One region of the Gordonia sp. NPDC058843 genome, then DNA from elsewhere that is predicted to be linked to it. Evidence: riboswitches for the same ligand, from Rfam matches in the RefSeq annotation. Region 1 holds a riboswitch; each other region holds the start of a gene.
The links. Region 1 has a riboswitch for cobalamin ahead of ACFW3F_RS01350 (ABC transporter substrate-binding protein). Riboswitches for the same ligand answer to the same signal wherever they lie in the genome.

Region 2: it holds a riboswitch for cobalamin, as region 1 does, so the genes downstream of both, ACFW3F_RS05700 (ABC transporter substrate-binding protein) here and ACFW3F_RS01350 (ABC transporter substrate-binding protein) in region 1, are expected to answer to the same signal.
Region 3: it holds a riboswitch for cobalamin, as region 1 does, so the genes downstream of both, ACFW3F_RS22190 (FecCD family ABC transporter permease) here and ACFW3F_RS01350 (ABC transporter substrate-binding protein) in region 1, are expected to answer to the same signal.
Region 4: it holds a riboswitch for cobalamin, as region 1 does, so the genes downstream of both, metE (5-methyltetrahydropteroyltriglutamate--homocysteine S-methyltransferase) here and ACFW3F_RS01350 (ABC transporter substrate-binding protein) in region 1, are expected to answer to the same signal.

What each region holds. Positions count from the first base shown of each region.
Region 1 covers NZ_JBHYNC010000001.1:280,626-286,004, reverse strand. Annotated here, with positions in the region: gene rpmA (50S ribosomal protein L27) at 1-31, shown strand, start outside; gene obgE (GTPase ObgE) at 130-1,599, shown strand; gene proB (glutamate 5-kinase) at 1,596-2,747, shown strand; cobalamin riboswitch at 2,833-3,054, shown strand; gene ACFW3F_RS01350 (ABC transporter substrate-binding protein) at 3,090-4,196, shown strand; gene ACFW3F_RS01345 (FecCD family ABC transporter permease) at 4,256-5,257, shown strand; gene ACFW3F_RS01340 (ABC transporter ATP-binding protein) at 5,254-5,379, shown strand, end outside.
Region 2 covers NZ_JBHYNC010000005.1:135,329-140,707, forward strand. Annotated here, with positions in the region: gene ACFW3F_RS05685 (GMC family oxidoreductase N-terminal domain-containing protein) at 1-58, opposite strand, end outside; gene ACFW3F_RS05690 (flavin-containing monooxygenase) at 55-1,644, opposite strand; gene ACFW3F_RS05695 (TetR/AcrR family transcriptional regulator) at 1,625-2,218, opposite strand; cobalamin riboswitch at 2,285-2,421, shown strand; gene ACFW3F_RS05700 (ABC transporter substrate-binding protein) at 2,432-4,042, shown strand; gene ACFW3F_RS05705 (ABC transporter permease) at 4,050-5,024, shown strand; gene ACFW3F_RS05710 (ATP-binding cassette domain-containing protein) at 5,021-5,379, shown strand, end outside.
Region 3 covers NZ_JBHYNC010000049.1:10,563-15,941, forward strand. Annotated here, with positions in the region: gene ACFW3F_RS22175 (YoaK family protein) at 1-48, opposite strand, end outside; gene ACFW3F_RS22180 (excalibur calcium-binding domain-containing protein) at 116-388, opposite strand; gene ACFW3F_RS22185 (L-lactate dehydrogenase) at 525-1,478, opposite strand; cobalamin riboswitch at 1,627-1,808, shown strand; gene ACFW3F_RS22190 (FecCD family ABC transporter permease) at 1,856-2,935, shown strand; gene ACFW3F_RS22195 (ABC transporter ATP-binding protein) at 2,932-3,762, shown strand; gene ACFW3F_RS22200 (ABC transporter substrate-binding protein) at 3,810-4,847, shown strand; gene ACFW3F_RS22205 (DUF222 domain-containing protein) at 5,054-5,379, shown strand, end outside.
Region 4 covers NZ_JBHYNC010000021.1:24,364-29,742, forward strand. Annotated here, with positions in the region: gene ACFW3F_RS15060 (pyruvate carboxylase) at 1-105, shown strand, start outside; gene metE (5-methyltetrahydropteroyltriglutamate--homocysteine S-methyltransferase) at 234-2,528, opposite strand; cobalamin riboswitch at 2,673-2,884, opposite strand; gene infA (translation initiation factor IF-1) at 3,421-3,642, shown strand; gene rpmJ (50S ribosomal protein L36) at 3,760-3,873, shown strand; gene rpsM (30S ribosomal protein S13) at 4,085-4,453, shown strand; gene rpsK (30S ribosomal protein S11) at 4,453-4,860, shown strand; gene rpsD (30S ribosomal protein S4) at 4,885-5,379, shown strand, end outside.

The sequences.
Region 1 (5,379 bases):
CAACATCGTCCCGGAAACCGCTTCGGTCTGACCTGAGCAACCGGCACGACAAGCCTTTTCACAGGGCGGGCAGGGTCATCACGTACCCCGCCCGCCCTGTTTTGTTTTATTGAACGGAAGAAGGATTCGATGTCACGGTTCGTCGACCGCGTGACCATTCATGTCGCGGCGGGCAACGGCGGCCACGGCTGCGCCTCGGTGCACCGGGAGAAGTTCAAGCCGCTCGGTGGACCGGACGGCGGCAACGGCGGCAACGGCGGGTCGGTGCGACTCGTCGTGGACCCCCAGGTGCACACGCTGCTCGACTTCCACTTCCACCCACATGCCAAGGCGGGCAACGGTAGACCCGGAGCGGGTGACAACCGCGACGGCGCCACCGGCGAGGACCTCGTCCTCAAGGTCCCCGACGGTACCGTCATCCTCGACGATCACGGAGCGATCCTGGCCGACCTCGTCGGTGAAGGTACGACCTTCGACGCTGCGCAGGGTGGCCGCGGGGGGCTCGGCAACGCGTCGCTGGCATCCCGGGCCCGCAAGGCTCCCGGGTTCGCACTGCTCGGCGAGGAAGGGCAACAGCGCTCGCTCGTCCTCGAACTCAAGTCCGTGGCCGACGTGGGTCTCGTCGGGTTCCCGTCGGCGGGCAAGTCCTCGCTGGTGTCGGTGCTCTCGGCGGCCAAGCCGAAGATCGCGGACTACCCCTTCACCACCCTCGTCCCGAACCTCGGGGTCGTGCAGACCGCGGGCGATGTGTTCACCATCGCCGACGTCCCCGGTCTCATACCGGGAGCCTCGACCGGCCGCGGCCTCGGACTCGAGTTCCTCCGTCACCTCGAGCGCTGTGCGGTGCTCGCGCATGTGGTCGACTGCGCCACACTGGAACCCGGGCGCGATCCGATCTCCGACATCGACGCGCTCGAGGCCGAGCTGGCCGCCTACGTGCCGGCACTCGACGAGGACCACGGACTCGGCGATCTCGCATCCCGCCCCCGCGTGGTGATCCTCAACAAGCTGGACGTTCCAGACGCCGCCGAGCTCGCCGATCTGATCGAACCCGAACTGGCAGAACGCGGGTGGCCGGTGTTCCGGATCTCGGCCGTCGCCCACGAAGGTTTGCGTGAGCTCACGTTCGCGCTCGCTCGGATGGTGCGCGAGTACCGGGAAGCGCAGCCCGCCAAGGTCGCTCGGCGCGCGATCATCCGGCCCAAGGCCGTCGACGACACCGGCTTCACGATCGAGGCAGATCCGGACAACGAGGGCGGCTTCATCGTCCGGGGTACGCGCCCGGAGCGCTGGATCGCGCAGACGCAGTTCGACAACGACGAGGCCGTGGGTTACCTGGCCGACCGGCTCAACCGGCTCGGCGTCGAGGACGAACTGGTGCGCCGTGGTGCCGAACCGGGCGCTCCCGTCACGATCGGGGCCGTCACCTTCGACTGGGAACCGTCGACCCCGATGGGCGACGACGTCCCGGTCACCGGCCGCGGCACCGACATCCGACTCGACCGCTCCGACCGGGTGGGCGCTGCCGAGCGCAAACAGGCTCGGCGGCTGCGGCGCGGTCTACCGGACGAGGACGGCGGGGAACGGGACCTCCCGTGACCGCCGGGTTCGCCGACCAGGTCCACGACGGGTCGGTGCGCGACCGGATCGCACACGCGCGCAGTGTCGTCGTGAAGATCGGGTCGTCGGCGCTGACCGATCTCGCCGAGGGACTCGACCGCAATCGCCTCGACGCCCTGGCCGACGCTCTCGAGGCGCGGATGCGGGCCGGGTCGGACGTGATCGTCGTGTCGTCCGGGGCCATCGGCGCCGGTATCGCACCCCTCGGACTCAAACGACGCCCGACCGACCTCGCCACGAAGCAGGCAGCAGCCAGCGTAGGACAATTGGCCCTCGCGCATGCGTGGGGCACGTCGTTCGCGCGGTACGGCCGTACGGTGGGTCAGGTCCTGCTCACCGCCGACGACATCTCCAACCGCAGTCACCACGCGAATGCGCAACGCACACTTGATCGTCTGCGTTCACTCGGTGCGGTCGCGGTGGTGAACGAGAACGACACGGTGGCCACCAACGAGATCCGCTTCGGCGACAACGACCGACTGGCCGCGCTCGTCGCCCACCTGTCGGGAGCCGACGCGCTCATCCTGCTCTCCGATGTCGACGGCCTCTACGACGGTGACCCACGCAAGGTCGATGTCGACGGCCGTCGCGCCCGCCTCATCCCGGAGGTCAACGGCCCCGAGGACCTCGACGGGGTGATCGCCGGTTCCGGCGGTGCGCTCGGGACCGGTGGGATGGCATCCAAACTGGCCGCCGCGCGACTGTCGGCCGATGCGGGTGTGCCCGTGTTGCTGGCCGCGGCATCGTCCGCGGCACAGGCGCTGGCCGACGCGTCGGTCGGAACGGTGTTCGCCGCGCGCGCCGAGCGGTTGTCCGCTCGACGCTTCTGGGTGCGTCACGCCGCGGATGCCCGCGGACGGATCGTGCTCGACGACGGTGCGGTGGACGCGGTGTCCCGCAGGCGGCGTTCGCTGCTCGCCGCGGGGATCGTCGGGGTCACCGGCAAGTTCTTCGAGGGTGACGTCGTCGAACTGGTCGACCAGTACGACACCGTGCGGGCCAGGGGAGTCGCGGCCTACGGGATCGACGACGTGACGTCGATGGTCGGCCGTTCCACGCGCGACCTCCCACCCGAGCTGCAGCGTGCGGTGGTCCACGCCGACGACCTGGTGGTCGTGTCGCGCTGACGCGCGAATCACCGGCACCCGGCGACGCGACGAGATCGTGCACGGGTACCCTTCCACGTGCCGGTCCAACGATGGCCGATCCGAGCGAACCGTGTCCTGCACGGGTCGCCGACTTCGACCTCGTGGGCGCAAGAGGGAATCCGGTGCGAATCCGGAACTGTCCCGCAGCGGTGAGAGGGAACGACGCCGTCATCAAGCACTGGGCATGAGCCCGGGAAGCGACGGCGGAGGCCACCCTCGGCGGACGTCCATCCGTCGATGAGGAATGCCCCGAGTCCGAATACCTGCCGGCCGCCTGTGCATCAGCGCAGACGCGACACACGTGGCCGAGGAGCCGGACAAATGAAGAACGACATGAACTGGCGCGTGCTCGCGCGCCGGTGGGTAGCCGCGACCGCGGTGGCCATCGCACTGATCACCGCGGGCTGCTCGGCGCCGGCCTCGACCGGAGAGAGCCCGGGATCGGACCCGATCACGATCGTCGACGATGCGGGTCGCACCGTGACACTCGACGGCCCGATCGACACGGCGGTCGTCGCCAATCGGTACAACAGTGAGCTCATCCGTGCCATGGGTTCGATCGACAAGGTCGTCGCCGTCGACACCAACACCGCACAGGATCGCGCCTATTGGAGCCGATTCGACCCGGACCAGGTGATCGGCAAGGGCCAGAGCGAGCTCAACCTCGAGAAGATCATCGAGCTCGACCCCGACGTACTCATCCTTCCCCGGAACGGCAGGGTCGAGGAGTACGCGCAGAAGCTGACGCCCGCGGGTATCAACGTCCTGACCGTGACCGGATGGGACAACGAGAACATCGTGGGTCAGGTCGACATCCTGGGTACGGCGTTCGGCAATCCCGACGGCGCGCGGAAGGTCATCGACTTCTTCACCACCACACAGGCTTCCGTGGATGATCGGATCGGTGGGATCGCCCCGCGCAAACGGGTCTACTGGGAGTATGGTGACCCCTACACCACGGCTGTCCCGGGCACCTCGAACGATGGATGGCACAACATGATCGTCTCGGCGGGTGGGGTGAACATCTTCGGCGATCCGGGATTCCAGGGCGACACGGTCGACCCCGAGCAGATCCTGCGTGCCGACCCCGACCTGATTCTGAAGACGACATCCGGTGGTGCGCTGAAGAACACGGGCGTCTACACACCGCCGCCGGCCGGCGAGTTCGCCAGGATCGGTCGCGAGATGGTCGACCGGCCCGGCTGGGGTGACCTGGCCGCGGTCCGTGGTGGCAACGTCCATCTCATGACCGGTTTCGCCGGCGGCGGCCTCGGCAAGGTCATCGGGACGGTCTACCTCGCGAAGGCTCTCTATCCGGCCCAGATGGCCGATGTCGACGCCGACGCGGTGTTTGCCGACTGGATGGCGATGCAGGGTATGGCCCCGGTCGACGGACACTTCCACACCGTCGCCCCGGGTCGGGCCTGATCGTCGAGACGGCGCCTCCGGCAACGATTCTGGCGGGTGCGCGCCGTCGTCGCCGGGTGGTGACCGCCGCCTCGGTGCTGGTGACCGCGGTGCTGGCCTGGGCGGGGATCGTCAACGGGGTCACCGACATCGATTCGGCGCGGTTGCTGGCGACCCTTCTCCCGGCCGGAGAGCACGTCGCCGACCCTCTCGACCGGGCCGAGTGGGTCGCCCTCGTCCAGCTGCGCCTCCCACGGATCGTGATGGCCGTCGTCGCGGGAGTCGGCCTCGCACTGTGCGGCGCGACGATGCAGATCATCACCGGCAACCCGATGGCCAGCCCGTTCACCACCGGAATCTCGAACGCGGCCGCCTTCGGCGCGTCGCTGGCGATCCTGGGCGGGCTCACCGTGGCCGGGTCCACGATGCTGGGGACCGTGTTGTGTGCGTTCGTCGGCGCGGTCCTGTGCTCGCTGCTGGTGCTCGCCATCGCCGGTGTCACCAGGATGGGACCCACGGTCCTCATCCTGGCGGGCATCGCCCTGAGCTATTTGTTCGCCGCACTGGCCGCGAGCGTGCAGTACGTCGCCGACGAGCAACAACTCGCATCGATCATCCACTGGACGTTCGGTGATCTCGGCCGGGCGTCATGGCCGCAGATCGCGGGTGCGTCGGTCGTCGTGTGCGCCGCCGCGGTGCACACGCTCAGCAATGCGCGCAACTACACACGTCTGGTCGCCGGCGACGAGGTGGCGCGTTCGCTCGGAGTGCCGGTGGGACGCCTACGTGTCGAAGTGGGCGTGATCGTCACGGTGGTCGCCGCGACGATCATCAGCATCACCGGTGTCATCGGCTTCGTCGGGCTGGTCGCGCCGCACATCGCTGCGATGCTCGTCGGCAGCGACGAGCGGTATCGGCTGCCACTGGCCGCACTGGTCGGCGCGGCCCTCCTACTGGCCGCCGACCTGGTCGGACGGCTCGTGCTGAGTCCGGTGATCATCCCGGTCGGGATCGTCGTGTCGCTGGTCGGTGTCCCGCTGTTCGTCTGGCTCATCCTCCGCGAAGGACGGTGGGCCCGGTGACCGGTCATCTCGTCGAAGGCCGCGCCCTGGAGGTTCGAGGACTCGTCGCGGCATACCGTCGCCGCGGTGCCCCGGTGCTTCGCGGCGTCGACGTCGATGTCCGGCGCGGTGAGGTCGTCGGT
Region 2 (5,379 bases), on a different contig from region 1:
CGAAACCGGAGCCGATGACGACGGCATCGTAGTGTTCGGGGACAGGGTTGGAACTCACGGTGCGACGGTCCTCTCGGTGTCGGATTCGGTGTCGGATTCAGTTGCGCTGGAAGTGGTGTCGGATCGGTCGAGGGGTGCGGCCGCGACGGGGATCGCGTCGTCGAAACGGTGGTCGGTGGGGTCGAACGACGACATCATCCGGCGGAAGTCGCTTGTGAACTTCGGCCACATGACCGAGTTGCGCCCGGTGGAATCGAGATACCAGCTCGAGCATCCGCCGGAATTCCACACGGTCCGTTCCAGTTCGGGGTCCAGGTCCGCGTTGTAGCTCTCCTGCGCGGACTCGGTGACCTCGAAGGCCGAATGACCGTTGCGCGACAGCTCGGAGATGGCCTTGCTCATGTAGTAGGCCTGGGGCTCCAGCATGAGCACGATCGAACTGTGCCCGAGGTTGGTGTTGGGCCCGTACAGGAAGAACAGGTTCGGGAAGCCGTGCACCTCGACCCCGCGGTAGGCGCGCGGCGACCCCGCCCATGCCTGCGCGAGGGTTCGGCCGTCGCGGCCGGTGATGGCGTGTGCGATGGGAGGCTGTGTCGGCGTGAAACCGGTCGCGAAGACAACCGTGTCGAGTTCGTGTTCCCGACCCGCGTCGTCGACGGCGCCGCGCGCGGTGAGGCGGGTGATGGCCCCGGTGACGGTGGCGTTTTCCCGTTGCAACGCCGGGAACCACTTGTTGGTCAACAGCATTCGCTTGCACCCGATGGTGTAGTCGGGGGTGAGCCGGCGACGCAGCGCGCGGTCACGCACCTGGATCCGCAGCTGTGCCAGCGCGATGGTCTTGGCGATCGGGAGCAGCTTGGGATTGCGGGCCATCATGAGGACGTAGGCCTCGCGATAGGTCCACACCATCCGCCGCACGAGTCGGTGGACACCGGGCACGCGGCGATAGAGCGCGCGTTCGAGCGTGCCGATGTTGCGGTCCATACGCGGTACGACCCAGGCGGGTGTGCGCTGGAAGACCGTGAGATGTCCGACCTCGTCGACGATCTCGGGCACGATCTGAATCGCCGACGCGCCGGTGCCGACGATCGCGACACGGCGACCGCGGAGATCGTGCGAGTGATCCCACTGGGCGGAATGGAACACGGTGCCGGTGAACTCGTCGGCACCGGCGACCGGCGGCAGCCCCGGCTCCGACAGTGCGCCCGGTGCTGCGACCAGATAGCGGCAGCGGATCTCGCCATTCGTCGTGGCCACGACCCATTGCTGCGTCGTACCGTCCCAGCGCGCCGAGGTCAGGGCGCAGTTGTACCGGATCTGGTCGGCGAAATCGGCTGCGACCGAACGTAGATAGTGGTGGATCTCGTGGCGCCGACCGTAGGTGTTGGACCAGTCCGGGTTGGGCGCGAACGACAGGGAGTACAGCGACGTCGGAACGTCGCAGGCCGCACCCGGGTAGTCGTTCTCACGCCAGACGCCGCCGGCGCCGTCCGCGCGTTCGATGGCGAGGGTCTGCAGCTGTGGATGGTCGGTACGCAGCCGATGGAGTGCGGCGAGTCCGCCGAAGCCGACGCCGACGACGAGGACATCGACGCGCTGCGGCAACGTGCTTGGACGCAGGGGATCAGGACTGAGTTCGGTCATGGGTCAGCAGTTCCTTCCAGACGGGCAGGAGATGGTCGAGTAGAGCGCGGTCGGCGTCTGGCGATCGCAGGATGCGCGAGACCGCGAGACCGCGGGCGAGTTCGATGGAGAGCTCGAGTTCGGCAGTGGTGTATCGGTCGCCGAACAACTCGGCGCAACCCACGGCGAGCGCGTCGGACACCTGCTGTTCGAGCGGGATGATCGCGGTCCGCAGGCCGACATCGCACCGGGCGGCGACCCACAATTCGAGTGCGGCGTCGAACAGCGGGCCGCTGAACGCCTCGATGAGGATCTCCAATCCCTCGTCACCGGTGCGCGGACGGGACAGGATCTCGGCGAGACGACGCTCGACGAGGTGCCCAACCGCCGCAACCACCAGGGACTCCCGGGTGGGGAAGTGGTGCAGGAGCGCGCCCCGCGAGATGCCCGCGCGGCGGTTCACCTCCTGCGTCGTGGTGGCTGCGTAACCGACGTCGACGAGGGCATCGACCGCGGCGTCGAGAATGAGCGCACGCGTGGTCGCGGTGCGTTCGGCCTGCGTGCGTCGGCGCGGGGCTCGGGTGGGCTCGGTCACATCGGCGACGATAGCACAAACAGTCCGGACTGCTTGTAAGTTTTCGTATAAGTCGCCGACCTGGCAGGCAAGTGCGATGTCGTGATTGTCCACTCCGTACGATGTCCGAGACGCAAGGGAACCCGGTGAGAATCCGGGGCTGTCCCGCAACTGTGACCCGACCTCGATCGGGAAGCCAGATCGCTTGCGTCTTCGCGACCCACGAGGATGGACATGAAAAATTCAAGATCGACAGCTGCGCACGCAGCTCCCGTATTCACCCGGCGCGGGCTGCTGCGCGGAGCCGGCGGGATCGCCGGCCTGGCCGGACTCGGTGCGGTGGGGCTTCTCACCGGTTGTGCCGACCGGCCGAGCCCGGCAGGCGCCCCGAGCGGGGGCACCCCGGTCCCGGGCGGCACGCTCCGCGTGGTCTTCGCGGGGACCTCGGCGACCGCCGATGTGCTCGACCCGCACGTCGTCGGCCACTCGGCCGGCGGAGCGCTCTCCAAAGCGGTGTGGGATCACCTCGTCGACTACAACAACGATCTCACCCTCGACTATCGGCTCGCCGAGTCCCTGGAACCGAACGCTGACGGCTCCCAGTGGCGGATGGGGTTGCGCCGCGGCGTCGAATTCAGTGACGGTTCACCGTTCACGTCCCGCGACGTGATGTGGAGTCTCGAGCGCATGCTCGACGAGGAGAAACCGTCGGCCGGCGACCTGGACATCATCGACTTCTCCCGCACCCGCCCCGACGGTGACCACGCCGTCGTGGTGTCGATGAAAGAGCCTGTCGCGGACTTCGGTTCGGTCCTCGCCGGCTGGTACGTCTACGTGATCAAGTACGGTACAACCGAATTCACGCCGTCCTCGCTTCCGGTGGGGACCGGCCCGTTCGTCCTGCAGTCGTGGTCGCCGGGTGACCGGTCGGTGCTGACCCGTAACGACAAGCACTGGGATCGGCGGCCGCACCTCGAGGGGCTGGAGATCCTCCAGGTCGCCGAAGCCGACGCCAGGTTCAACGCGTTCGGCTCGCAGGAGGCCGACGTCGTCTACGAACTGTCCCCGGCGCAGGGCAACATCTTGCGATCGCAGTCCGACGTCTACCTCGTCACGCCGCCGGTGGGCACGATGAGCTCGTTCACGATGCGCACCGACCTCGCGCCGTTCGACGATCCGCGAGTGCGGGAGGCGCTCAAACTGGCGGTGGACCGGCAGGCGATGGTCGACAAGGTGTACTACGGTTTCGCCGAGGTCGGCAACGACCTGTACGGCAAGGGTGCGCCGTTCTACGCCGACATGCCGCAACGGTCGTACGACCCGGAACGGGCTCGACGCCTGCTTCGGGAGGCGGGCAAGGAGAACCTCGTCGTCACCCTGCACACCGCGGACGTCAGTCCCGGCCAGTTGGAGTCGGCGACCCTGTTCGCCGAGCAGGCCAAGGCCGCCGGGATCACCGTGAACCTGGCCGTCGAGCCGGGCGACACCTACTTCTCCCAGGTCGTCGGGTCCAAGCCGCTGACCCAATCCGGTTGGTGGAACTACAGTCTCGACTACTTCTACGGGCAGACTCTCACCTCGGATGCGCCGGCCAACGCGACCGGATGGCGCCGTCCCCAGTGGGACGCGACCTTCGCCCAGGCTCGCGCCGAGATGGATCCGGCTCGTCGCGGGGAGCTGTACCAGGAACTGCAGGACGAACTCTGGAACGACAGCGGCTACCTCGTCCACAGTTTCGCCTTGCAACCGACGGGCGTTCGCAACACCGTGCAAGGCATCACCGACGGGGTCCCCGGCACCGGACAGTGGGCCTCCTTCACGGGCACCTGGCTCCAGCAGCGCTAGGCGAGCCGTGTTGCGGTATGTCGCGGGCCGACTCGCCGGGGCGCTGGCCGTGCTTGTCGTGGTGGCGGTGTCGATCTTCGTGCTGTTCGAACTGCTGCCGGGTGATGCGGCCACGACCCGGATGTCGAGAGGTGCCGCGGGCCAGGCGGATCCGGCGCAGGTGGCCGCGCTGCGGGCCGAGTTGGGACTGGACCGTCCGGCGTTCGTGCGGTTCGTCGAGTGGGCGGGTGGCTTCCTCTCCGGCGACCTGGGGGTCTCGCAGCTCTCAGGCCGCCCGGTCGCCGAGATCCTGGACGGGCGCCTGGCGAATTCGGCCGTGCTCGCTGTCGTCACCGTCGTCGTCCTCGTGCCGGTGGCGTTGGCGATCGGCGTGGCCGCCGGCGCGCGGCCGGGTTCGCGATGGGACAGGTTGCTCAGTACCGCGGCGCTCGCGGCGGAATCCGTTCCGGCGTTCGTGGTCGGGGTCGTACTCATCGCCTGGGTGGCGATCGGGATGGGTGTGCTGCCCGCGGTCTCGCTCGTACCGGCAGGCACCTCGGCGCTCGACCGTCCGGAAGTGCTGGTACTGCCGGTGATGTGCCTGCTCATCGGGCTCGCGCCGCATCCCGTGCGACTCGTCCGTGCGCAGATGGCGGAAACGATGCGCACGCCGTACATCTCGGCGGCACGCGCGAACGGGGTCGGCGAGTTCCGTCTCGTCGTGCGCCATGCGGCACCCAACGCGATCTCGGCGTCGGTCCAACCGCTGGCCGGAGCTGTCGTCGGGCTCGTCGGCGGCATCGCGGTCATCGAGATCGTGTTCGCGTATCCGGGTGTGGCGCATGAACTCCTGCGGGCCATCTCCGGACGCGATCTGATCTTCGTGCAGTCGGTGGCCGTGCTGCTGGCCGCGTACGGACTCCTCGTCTACCTTCTCGCCGACCTCGTGGCGCTCGGATCGTCGCCGGCTGCGCGTGCCGTCATCGGACGGAGGCGTTCATGACTGACCGATCCCGCCGGCTCGTCGGCCCCGCGGTGGTGTTGGCCGTCCTCGTGATCGTCATCGTGCTCGGGCCCTTCGTCGCACCGTTCTCGCCGACCGCGACCGCATCGGTGCCGTTCGAGCTACCGTCGTCGACTCATTGGCTCGGTACCGATTTCGTCGGACGCGACGTGATGTCGCGGATTCTGCACGGCGGCTACCGGCTGGTGCTGATGACCGCGGTCGCGCTGTCGGTGTCGTACCTGCTCGGCGTGTTGCTCGGTGTCACCGCGGGGATCTCGCGGGGGCTCGACGGTTGGGTGATGCGCCCGGTGGATGCCATCACCGTCCTGCCCTGGTTTCTCCTGCTCGTCGT
Region 3 (5,379 bases), on a different contig from region 1:
GACGTCGATGTGTCCGCTGCCCGGGTATCTGCCGCGTGGAGCCGCCATGGGCACGAATCTAACGCCGCGCCCCGGACCGTCGCAGGGAGGCGGCCTCGTCAGCGGCTGATCGCGCTCAGCGCTTCTCGCAGGCGATGCCGTCCTTGTCGCGGTCACTCTCGGTGTTGGCGTCGTACAGATCGTCGTCGACGGTGAAGGTCGTGACCGGGGTACCCGACGTCGAGTCGACGGCTCCGGTCTTGCCGACACCATGCGGATAGTCGGCGTTGAGTTCGGAGCAGTTGGCGTAGTCGGTCGCCGCCGAGGCGGGTGCCGCCATCATCAGCGGAGCGATCGTCATGGACGCCGCAGCCAGGAATCCGAGGACCATCTTTCGTGAGCAACGCATCGTGCTTGACCTTCTTCTGTGTGTCCCCCGACACCTCATCGTGACGAGGTGACAGTACGGGGTCGCATCGTCGAAAGTCGCACTCATCGTGAAGATTGGTCCGGCCGATGGACACAGTGGTCTCGGAGCCCACCCCCTAGAACCCGAACCGCGCCTGCATCCCGCGCAGCGTCTCCGCCGACGCCAGCAGACCCGCTCGCTCTGATTCCGACAACGGGACATCGAGCCGTGTCTGCGCGCCGCCGCGGTCGACCACCGTCGGCAGCGAGAGACACACACCGTCGAGCCCCTCGATGCCGTCGGTGCGCGTCGATACCGGCAACACCCGGTGCTCGTTGTTCAGGATCGCCTCGACGATGCGTGTCGACGCCAGACCGATCGCATAGTTCGTGGCCCCCTTGCCCTCGATGATGGTGTAAGCGGCGTGGACCACCTCGTGGTGGATACGTTCGCGCGCAACGGCATCCAGCGCCGGTCGACCGGGGAGCGGTTTCCACGACGTCAGCGGTACCCCACCGATCGTCGCCGAACTCCACAGCGGGATCTCGGTGTCGCCGTGCTCGCCGGCGATGTAGGAGTGCACGCTCTGCACCGCGACCCCGCAGTGCTGCGCGAGCAGGAACCGCAGTCGCGACGAGTCGAGAACGGTGCCCGAACCGAAGACCTGACTGGGCGACAATCCGCTGATCTCCTGGGCCGCGTAGGTGACGATGTCGACCGGGTTGGTGACCATCACATAGATCGCATCCGGGGCCACCGCGAGGACCCCCGGCAAGATGGCACGCGTCAGATCGATTGTCGCCTCGGCCAATTCGAGGCGCGACTGACCGGGCTTCTGCTTCGCGCCGGCGGTGAACACCACCACGTCGGCGTCCGCGCACACCGACACGTCGTCGGACCCGATGATGTCCGCACGCGGGACGAACTCGAGCCCGTGAGACATGTCCAGCACCTCAGCGGTCACCTTGGCGGCGTCGATGTCGAGGAGTGCGATCGTCCGCGCGACACCCCGGATCAGGGACGAATACGCGATCGCGGTGCCCACCGCGCCCGCCCCGATGATGGCCAGCTTCGTGTCTCGTACGTCCATCGGTTCACCGTTCCGCGTCGGGGTCATCGATCGTCTGGACTCAGCCTAAAGGGGGCGGTAGGAAACCTGCGGGGTTGATGTCGCGCATCGTTGCGCCCAGAGCCACGGCTCGCGACATCTGGCTCACGTGTCGCGGATCGTTGCTGGTAGGTTCAGCCGCGAGAACGGTCACACCCGCACACGTGGGTGTCAGGGAACCCGGTGCGAATCCGGGACTGGCGCGCAGCGGTATGGGGGACGGATTCGGCACAAGCCACTGGGGCGACCCGGGAAGGCGTCGGCTCCGGACGAACCCGAGTCCGAATACCGGCCGCTCTCGCTCGAGTCCACCGTGTATCTCGCGCACAGATACCCAGACCGTAAGGCCGTACCAGTCCGTGTCCCGTCGTACCGACGGCACGACCGAGATCGCCACCGCATCGTCGGTTCGGCGACTCCCGTCGACGCCGCTAGCCGCAGCACTGCTCGTCCTCACCCTCCTCAGCATCGCGCTGGCCACCGCGTTCGGCGCCGAGACCATCCCCGTCGGCGACGTGTGGCACACCGTCATCGGTCGCGTGACCGGAGCGGAACTCGACTCGGCGCACGCCGTGATCATCTGGGATCTCCGCCTGCCCCGGTCCGTCCTGGCCGCGCTCGTCGGAGCCGGGCTCGCATTGGCTGGTGCGCTCATGCAGGCCCTGGTCCGCAACCCGCTCGCCGAGCCCTACCTGCTGGGTGTGTCCGCCGGTGCCGCCGTCGGGGCCACCGCCGTCATGACGCTCGGCGTGCTCACCGGCCTCGGGGTGTGGGCGCTCTCCGGCGGCGCGCTCCTCGGTGCGCTCGCCGCCACCGTCACGGTGTATCTGGTCGCTCGCGCACAGGGCGGGCTCACCGCACTGCGGCTCATCCTGTCCGGAGTGGTGTTGTCGTCGGCGTTCATGGCGTTGTCGTCACTACTGGTGTTCACCGCCGCCGACCCGCACGCCGCCGACAACGTGATGTTCTGGATGCTGGGCAGCGTCGCGGGGGCCACCTGGGCGAAGGTGCAGATCGCCGGAACGGTCGTCGTGGTCACCGTGATCGCGATGCTCGCCATCCACTCCTGGCTCGACGCCTATGCGGCCGGCACGGACACCGCGACGTCACTCGGCGTCCCGGTGCGGGCGATGCGCAACGCGCTGTTCGGGATTCAGGCCGTCCTGGTCGGCGTGCTCGTGGCCGTCGCCGGCGGCATCGGCTTCGTGGGTCTCATCGTCCCGCATGCCGCCCGGCTTCTGGTCGGCGCCACCCACCGGGCGATGCTGCCGGTGGCGGTCTGCGGCGGCGCACTGTTCCTGGTGTGGGTCGACGTCATCTCCCGGGTGGCCGCCGCGCCACGCGAGATGCCCCTCGGCATCGTGACCGGTCTGATCGGCGCGCCGATCTTCCTGTTCCTCATGGGCCGACGCCAGTATGTGTTCGGCGGTGGCTCATGACGAGTTCACCACGAGTCGAGTCGATGGCGTTGCGCACGAACGCGCTCGGCTGCAGGCGGGGCGGTCGCGTCATCCTGCGGAACGTCGATCTCGACGTGCCGGCGGGCACCCGACTGGCCATCGTCGGTCCCAACGGTGCGGGCAAGAGCACCCTGTTGCGCACGCTGTGCGGTCTCGAACGTCCGGTCGCAGGCACCGTCGAGGTGGGCGGTGACGACCTGCATCACATCCCGTCCCGACGCCGCGCGATGTCGATAGCGGTGGTGGGCCAAGAGGAACAACCGTCCGCTGAACTGACGGTCGCCGAAGCGGTCGGCCTCGGCCGGACCCCGTACCGGTCGGCGTGGTCCACCGGGAGCTCCGACGATTCGACGGTGGTCGGTGACGTTCTGGCACAGGTCGGCCTCGACGGTTGGGGTTCTCGTGCATGCACCCAGCTATCCGGCGGTGAACGACACCGCGTCGTCCTCGCCCGCGCACTCGCGCAGCAGACCCCGATCCTGGTGCTCGACGAACCGACCAATCATCTGGACGCCGCGTGGCGTCTGCGGCTCATGGAGATCCTCGACGAGCTCGACGCCACCGTCCTCGCGGCTATGCACGACCTGGATCTTGTCCTCCGTCACTTCGATTCCGTCGCAGTGGTTTCCGACGGTGGAGTGGTCGCGCACGGACCACCGATCGAGGTGCTGACGCCGGATCTGCTGGCGGACGTCTTCGAGGTCTCCGGGACCGTCGTCACCCATCCGTCCACCGGCCTGCCCCACCTCCTGCTGAACTCCCCGACCACCTCTGTTCCCCGAGCTCTGACGAAAGACATCCCGTGAGAGGAAATCCCCTGAGTACGCACACCTTCCGAACCCCCGCTGCCATCATGGTCGCCGCCCTGACGCTCGGCGCCGCCACCGCCTGTGGAACCGACAGCTCCGCGGCGTCGGAAAGCAGTGTGACCGTGACCAACTGCGGCGCAGATGTCGCATTCCCACAGCCTCTCGACCGGTTGTTCGTCAACGACGGCGGCATGATCGCGATCGCGCTGGCGGCAGGCGCCCGGGACAAGATGGTGGCCGTGAGTGCGCTCGCCCGGGACAAGGACGTCCTCCGGCTCGAGTACGGACCTCAAGTGGACACACTGAACGAGGTCGCGACCGAACGTCCCACGCTCGAGAACATCGTCGCGGCGAAACCCCAGGTGTTGTATGCCGGATACAACTACGGAATGAGCGAGTCGCGCGGCATCACGCCGGAGATCCTGGCCCCGCACGGCATCGACGTGTACCAGCAGTCCGAGGCGTGCCGGCAGGTCGAGGGTGAGGCGCAGCGCGGCACCATGGACCCGTGGGTCGCGCTCGACACCGATCTGCGGAACATCGGCACCATCACCGGCAATCCCGACCAGGGCGCCGCCGCGGCCGACGAGGTGGGCGATCGCCTCGAAAAGCTGCGCGCGGCACCGCAGCCCGCCGACAAACCCACGGTCTTTGTGTTCGACAGCGTCTCCGACACCATCTTCTCCTCCGGATCCTTCGGCGGCCCGCAGGGCATCATCGACGCCGCCGGCGCCCGCAACGCGACCGAGGACATCGAGGACACCTGGACCGCCGTCAGCTGGGAGCGCCTCACCACCGCGGACCCCGACGTCATCGTGTTCGTCGACTATCCCGGCCAGTCGGTCGAGGAGAAGATCGCCGCACTGCGCTCGAACCCGGCGAGCCGGAACCTGAAGGCGGTGCGCGAGAACCGATTCGTGAACCTTCCGTACGCGATGTGGGTGTCGAGCCCACTGAACATCGACGCCGCCGAGATCATGCGCAATGTCCTGGAGAATCATGGCCTTGCACCCGAATCCGGGATCACGCCGTCGCTCGACGTCGCGCAACTCGACCTCGGGGGCAACAACTGGCTGGAGTGAGTCGCGGGACGCCCTGTAGAACGCGTAGGGCGGCGGCGATTGTTGTGCCGCCGCCCCACGGACATTTCAGTACACCCCTACCACGAGGCACTGACAAGTTCTCGCCGTCGAATAGCGTTGCACAACATAGTTTTTAGGGTTGCCATGTGCCCGTGTTGGTGTACACTCGAACACACATTCGCAGCAACGGTTCTCCGGGGGTGGCCATGTCTGACGAGCCCGCTACGCCGCAACCGCGTGCCGTCGAGTTGGTGACCGAGTTGCATGCGATCCTCGATGAACTGCAGTCCGTCGACCTGTCGCCGTGTACCGATGCCGAGTTGGCTGATGTGGCAGCCGATACCGAACGTGCCATCGCCCGGTTGACCGTCGCCGGTGACCGCCAGATCGATCAAGTCGAGGCCCGCGACCTGCCCCGCAAAGCAGGCTGCCGAACACTCATGCAGTTCATGACCCACCGGCTGCGGGTCTCCAACCCGATGCGGCGCCGTAAGCAGATGGATGCCACCGCCACCCGCACCAGCCTCGGCGG
Region 4 (5,379 bases), on a different contig from region 1:
ATGGAGGCCACCATCACCGCGCCCGTCGGTGGCACGGTCGCGCGGGTCGCCATCGAGTCGGTCACCCAGGTCGTCCCCGGCGACCTGTTGATCGAGATCGGTTGACGCACAGGCGCTCCGAGGCCGCATGAGGACGGTGGCCCCAGATGATCACGGCCGTCGCACTCTCAGTGAGTGCGACGGCCGTGATCAGTCGTGGAACCGGTGATCGGCGAGCCCGTTCGGCGCGATCGTCAGGAGATCGTCTCGCGCAGGCGCGCTGCCGCGGCAACCATGTTGGTGAGCGATTCGACCACCTCCGGGGTCCCGCGGGTCTTCAGTCCGCAGTCCGGGTTGACCCACAGGCGCGCGGTGCCGACGCTCGACATCGCCGAGGACAGGGCCGTGAAGATCTCGTCCTGCTCGGGCACACGTGGTGAGTGGATGTCGTAGACACCCGGGCCGACCGCGTTGCGGAAGCCGGCCTCGTCGAGGTCGTCGAGGACTTCCATGTGCGAGCGCGCCGCCTCGATCGAGGTGACGTCGGCGTCGAGGTCGGCGATCGCACCGATGACCTCGCCGAACTCCGAGTAGCACAGGTGGGTGTGGATCTGGGTGTCGTCGCGGACCCCCGAGGTCGCGATGCGGAATGCCCGCACGGCCCAGTGCAGGTAAGCGGGCTTGTCGGCGTTGCGTAGCGGCAGCAACTCGCGCAGCGCCGGCTCGTCGACCTGGATGATCCCGACCCCTGCCGTTTCCAGATCGACGGTCTCGTCACGGATGGCCAGTGCGATCTGATCGGCAGATGTCGACAGTGGCTGGTCGTTGCGAACGAACGACCAGGCAAGGATCGTCACCGGGCCGGTCAGCATTCCCTTGACCGGCTTGCCGGTCAGTGTCTGGGCGTAGGTGATCCAGTCGACGGTCATCGGCGCGGGACGAGCGACATCGCCGTAGAGGATCGGTGGGCGTACGCACCGCGAGCCGTAGGACTGTACCCAGCCGTTGGCGGTGGCGAAATAGCCGTCGAACTGCTCGGCGAAGTACTGCACCATGTCATTGCGCTCGGGTTCCCCGTGCACCAACACATCCAGGCCGACCGACTCCTGCAGTGCCACGACGTCGGCGATCTCCGCCTTCATCCGGTTCACGTACTCGGCCTGATCGATCTCGCCCGACCGCAGCGCGGCTCGCGCCAGCCGGATGGCAGCGGTCTGCGGGTACGAGCCGATCGTGGTGGTCGGCAGCGGTGGCAACCCCAGGCGTTCCTGCTGGGCGGACAGACGGCTCTCGGCCGGACCGCGCGTGGCGTCGGTGTCGGTCACCGCGTCCAGACGCGCGCGGACTTCGGCGTTGTGCAGGCGAGGGTCGGTGGCGCGGCTGGCCAACGCCATCGCGCTCTCGGCGAACGCCACAGCCTGCGCGGCACGGCCCTCGCGCAGTGCCGACGACAACACCGAGACCTCGCGGAATTTCTCGGCGGCGAACGCCAGCCAGCCGCGAAGGTTGGTGTCGAGTTCGTCCTCGGCGTCCAGGGTGTAGGGGACGTGCAAGGTCGAGCACGACGTCGACACGGCGACCGATCGAGCGGACCCGAGGACGGTGGCCAGCGTCGCGGCGGCCTTGTCCAGGTCGGTGCGCCACACGTTGCGGCCGTCCACGATGCCGGCGATCAGGAGTTTGTCCGCCAGACCGGGGGTGCCGGCCACGGTCTCGACCGCGCCTTCGACGAGGTCGACGGCGACGGCCTCGATCGGTGTCCGCGCCAGGTGTGCCAATCGATCACCGGCGTCACCGAAGTACGTTGCCACCGCGATGGCAGGACGCCGGTCGTGCGAGCCCAGGGCGTTGTACACCGATTCGGCTCGAGGCCCCAGGTCCGCGGCTGCGTCGGTGACCAGGACTGGTTCGTCCAGCTGGACCCAGTCGACGCCGGCCTCGGCCAGCCGGGTCAAGAGGTCGCGGTAGATCGGGACCAGCTCGTCGAGGCGATCGAGCGGTGCGCTCGCGCCGTCCACCGCCTTGGACAGCGCCAGGAACGTCACCGGCCCGACGATCACCGGACGGGCCGGGATACCCAGTTCCCTGGCCTCGGCAACCTCGGCCAGCACCTTGTCGGGATTCAGCGAGAACGTGGTCGACGGGCCGATCTCCGGGACCAGGTAGTGGTAGTTGGTGTCGAACCACTTGGTCATCTCCAGCGGAGTGACCTCGGCGGTGCCGCGCGCCGCTGCAAAATATCGGTCGAGGGGATCGTCGATGCCGGCGAACCTGGGCGGTAGCGCGTTGAGCAGGACCGAGGTGTCGAGCACCTGGTCGTAGTACGAGAACGTGTTGACCGGGATCGAGTCGTGCCCGGCCTGGGTGAGCTGGACCCACTGGTCGTGGCGCAGACGTTGCGCCACCTTCGTGAGTTCGGTGCGGTCGATACGACCGGCCCAATAGCCTTCGACGGCCCTCTTCAGCTCTCGCCGGGGACCGATGCGTGCGGTACCGAGAACGGTGGTCGTGAACGGTGCCGCGGAGTCGCGGCGGACGGTGTCGGACATGTGAGTCGACTTCTCCTACTGACGGGCGGATGGTTCACCGCCCAGCAGGTGAGATCGATCGGGCCACGTCACGGCAGCAGAGAGCGCGCGACGATCACCGGTTCGACCTGCGCCCAGTCCTCGAGGCGGCGAGCCACCGGACGCGGCGCGTCCGGTACACCTGGCAGGTCTTCGGGCTCGCCGTCGCATCTCGATCGAGATTCCTACTGACCGTCGCTTCCCAGGCCGGAGCCCAGTGCTGATGACGGTGGTCGTTACGGCATACCGCTGCGGGGACAGCTCCGGATTCGAACCGGATTCCCTCTCGTCCGCCGACGTGACGCCGGCGACTCGACGCCGCGGAAGGGAACCGAAACGATCTCCGACGCGGCGAACCACATGCGTCGTCGACCCTAACCCAGGAAAGCCGAGCCGCCACACCGGAGGTGCGACGAGGCGATGGTCAGCCGTCGATCTGATCGCGACGGAAGGTCATCATCGCGCGGATCGCGTCGTCCGACGGAGGGGTGTCGGGCCGGAGGGGAGTCGGGCTGGAAACCCTACCGTGCCCCACGGGCGAGGTCGTAGATGTGCCGGATGACCTCGCGGTCGGCGGGGTCGAGTTCGGCCAAGTACTCGTCGACAGTGCCCATGTCATCGGTCCTCGCCGTCATCGGCCCCTCGTGGTGCCCGGACGCATTTGGAGTGTTCCCGCAGTTCGCGTAACATGGATCGTCGGTGCGCATCGCGTGCCGGGCATCGGCGTGTCAGCACGCGGGTCCGGCTGATTCGCACCGGGTACAGGTCCTCGCGGACCGGTGCCAACACCCTAACGGACAAACACTGATTCAACCCGGCCAACGGCCGCAGCATCGTCGAGATGTCGTGGTCACGGCCAGGAATCGCGGAGGACATGGCGAAGAAAGACGGGGCCATCGAGGTCGAGGGTCGAGTGATCGAACCCCTGCCCAATGCGATGTTTCGTATTGAGTTGGAGAACGGGCACAAGGTTCTCGCCCACATCAGCGGCAAGATGCGGCAGCACTACATCCGCATCCTGCCCGAGGACCGGGTCGTCGTGGAACTCTCGCCCTACGACCTGGCTCGTGGGCGAATCGTGTACCGCTACAAGTAGGACTTTCCCGGCGTTGCCGGGGACAGGCTTCTCGGACATCCGTCCGGGAGGAGACCGACACCCACGTGTACGGCCGTTTCGGCGTGCGCGCGGGCGAGCCGAGCAGGAGAGATTGACGTGAAGGTTCAGCCGAGCGTCAAGCCGATCTGCGAGAAGTGCAAGGTGATCCGCCGCAACGGTCGGGTCATGGTGATCTGCGAGAACCTGCGTCACAAGCAGCGTCAGGGCTGATCACGCGCACCCTCCGGGTCGCTTGAGTCAGAACAACTGAAGACCGACAACTGAATATCCAAGGACCTCTCAACACCAGCGGCGACAGACGCGTCACCGCCTACCTCCGGATCAGAGGCCGGAGCCCACGAGGCCGGACACACGGTTCGGCACCAGCTCGCGGGACGGACTGGGAGCAGACCTCTGAGAAATCGAAAAGGAAATCCGCCACATGGCACGTGTTGCTGGTGTGGATCTCCCCCGCGAGAAGCGGCTGGAGATCGCACTGACCTACATCTACGGAGTTGGGCGTACCACCTCCAAGGAGATCCTCGAGGGAACGGGCCTGAGCCCCGACCTGCGAGCCAAGGATCTCACCGACGCAGACGTCTCGAAGCTGCGTGAGTACATCGAAGCCTCGGTGAAGGTCGAGGGTGACCTGCGTCGCGAGGTGCAGGCCGATATCCGTCGCAAGATCGAGATCGGCTGCTACCAGGGTCTGCGCCACCGTCGTGGCCTGCCCGTTCGTGGACAGCGCACCAAGACCAATGCCCGCACTCGCAAGGGCCCGAAGAAGACCATCGCCGGGAAGAAGAAGTAATGCCTCCGAAGTCACGTAGCGCAGGCCCCAAGAAGGGCACCCGCCGTCGCGATAAGAAGAACGTCCCGCACGGCCACGCACACATCAAGTCGACGTTCAACAACACCATCGTGTCGATCAGCGACCCCAGCGGAAACATCATCAGCTGGGCGTCGTCGGGCCACGTCGGTTTCAAGGGCTCGCGCAAGAGCACCCCGTTCGCGGCTCAGCTCGCGGCCGAGAACGCTGCGCGCAAGGCCCAGGAGCACGGCGTCAAGAAGGTCGACGTGTTCGTCAAGGGACCGGGTTCGGGTCGCGAGACCGCCATCCGCTCCCTGCAGGCAGCCGGCCTCGAAGTCGGCACCATTTCCGATGTCACCCCGCAGCCGCACAACGGTTGCCGTCCGCCCAAGCGGCGTCGGGTCTAGCGGGAAAGGGAGGAACAGAGAAACATGGCTCGTTATACCGGCCCCGCAACCAAGAAGTCTCGTCGCCTTCGCGTCGACCTGATCGGTGGAGACGCTGCATTCGAGCGTCGCCCCTACCCGCCCGGCCAGCACGGCCGCTCGCGGATCAAGGAGAGCGAATACCTGCTCCAGCTGCAGGAGAAGCAGAAGGCGCGCTTCACCTACGGAGTGATGGAGAAGCAGTTCCGTCGCTACTTCGAAGAGGCGAATCGTCGCAACGGCAAGACCGGTGACGAACTGCTGAAGCTGCTCGAGACCCGTCTGGACAACGTCGTGTACCGCTCGGGCATCGCCCGGACGCGTCGTCAGGCCCGCCAGCTGGTCAGCCACGGCCACTTCACCGTCAACGGTGTGAAGGTCGACGTGCCCAGCTACCGCGTCAGCCAGTACGACATCATCGACGTCCGCCCGAAGTCGCTGCAGACCGTCCCGTTCCAGATCGCCAAGGAGCTCGTCGGCGATCGTCCGGTCCCGGGTTGG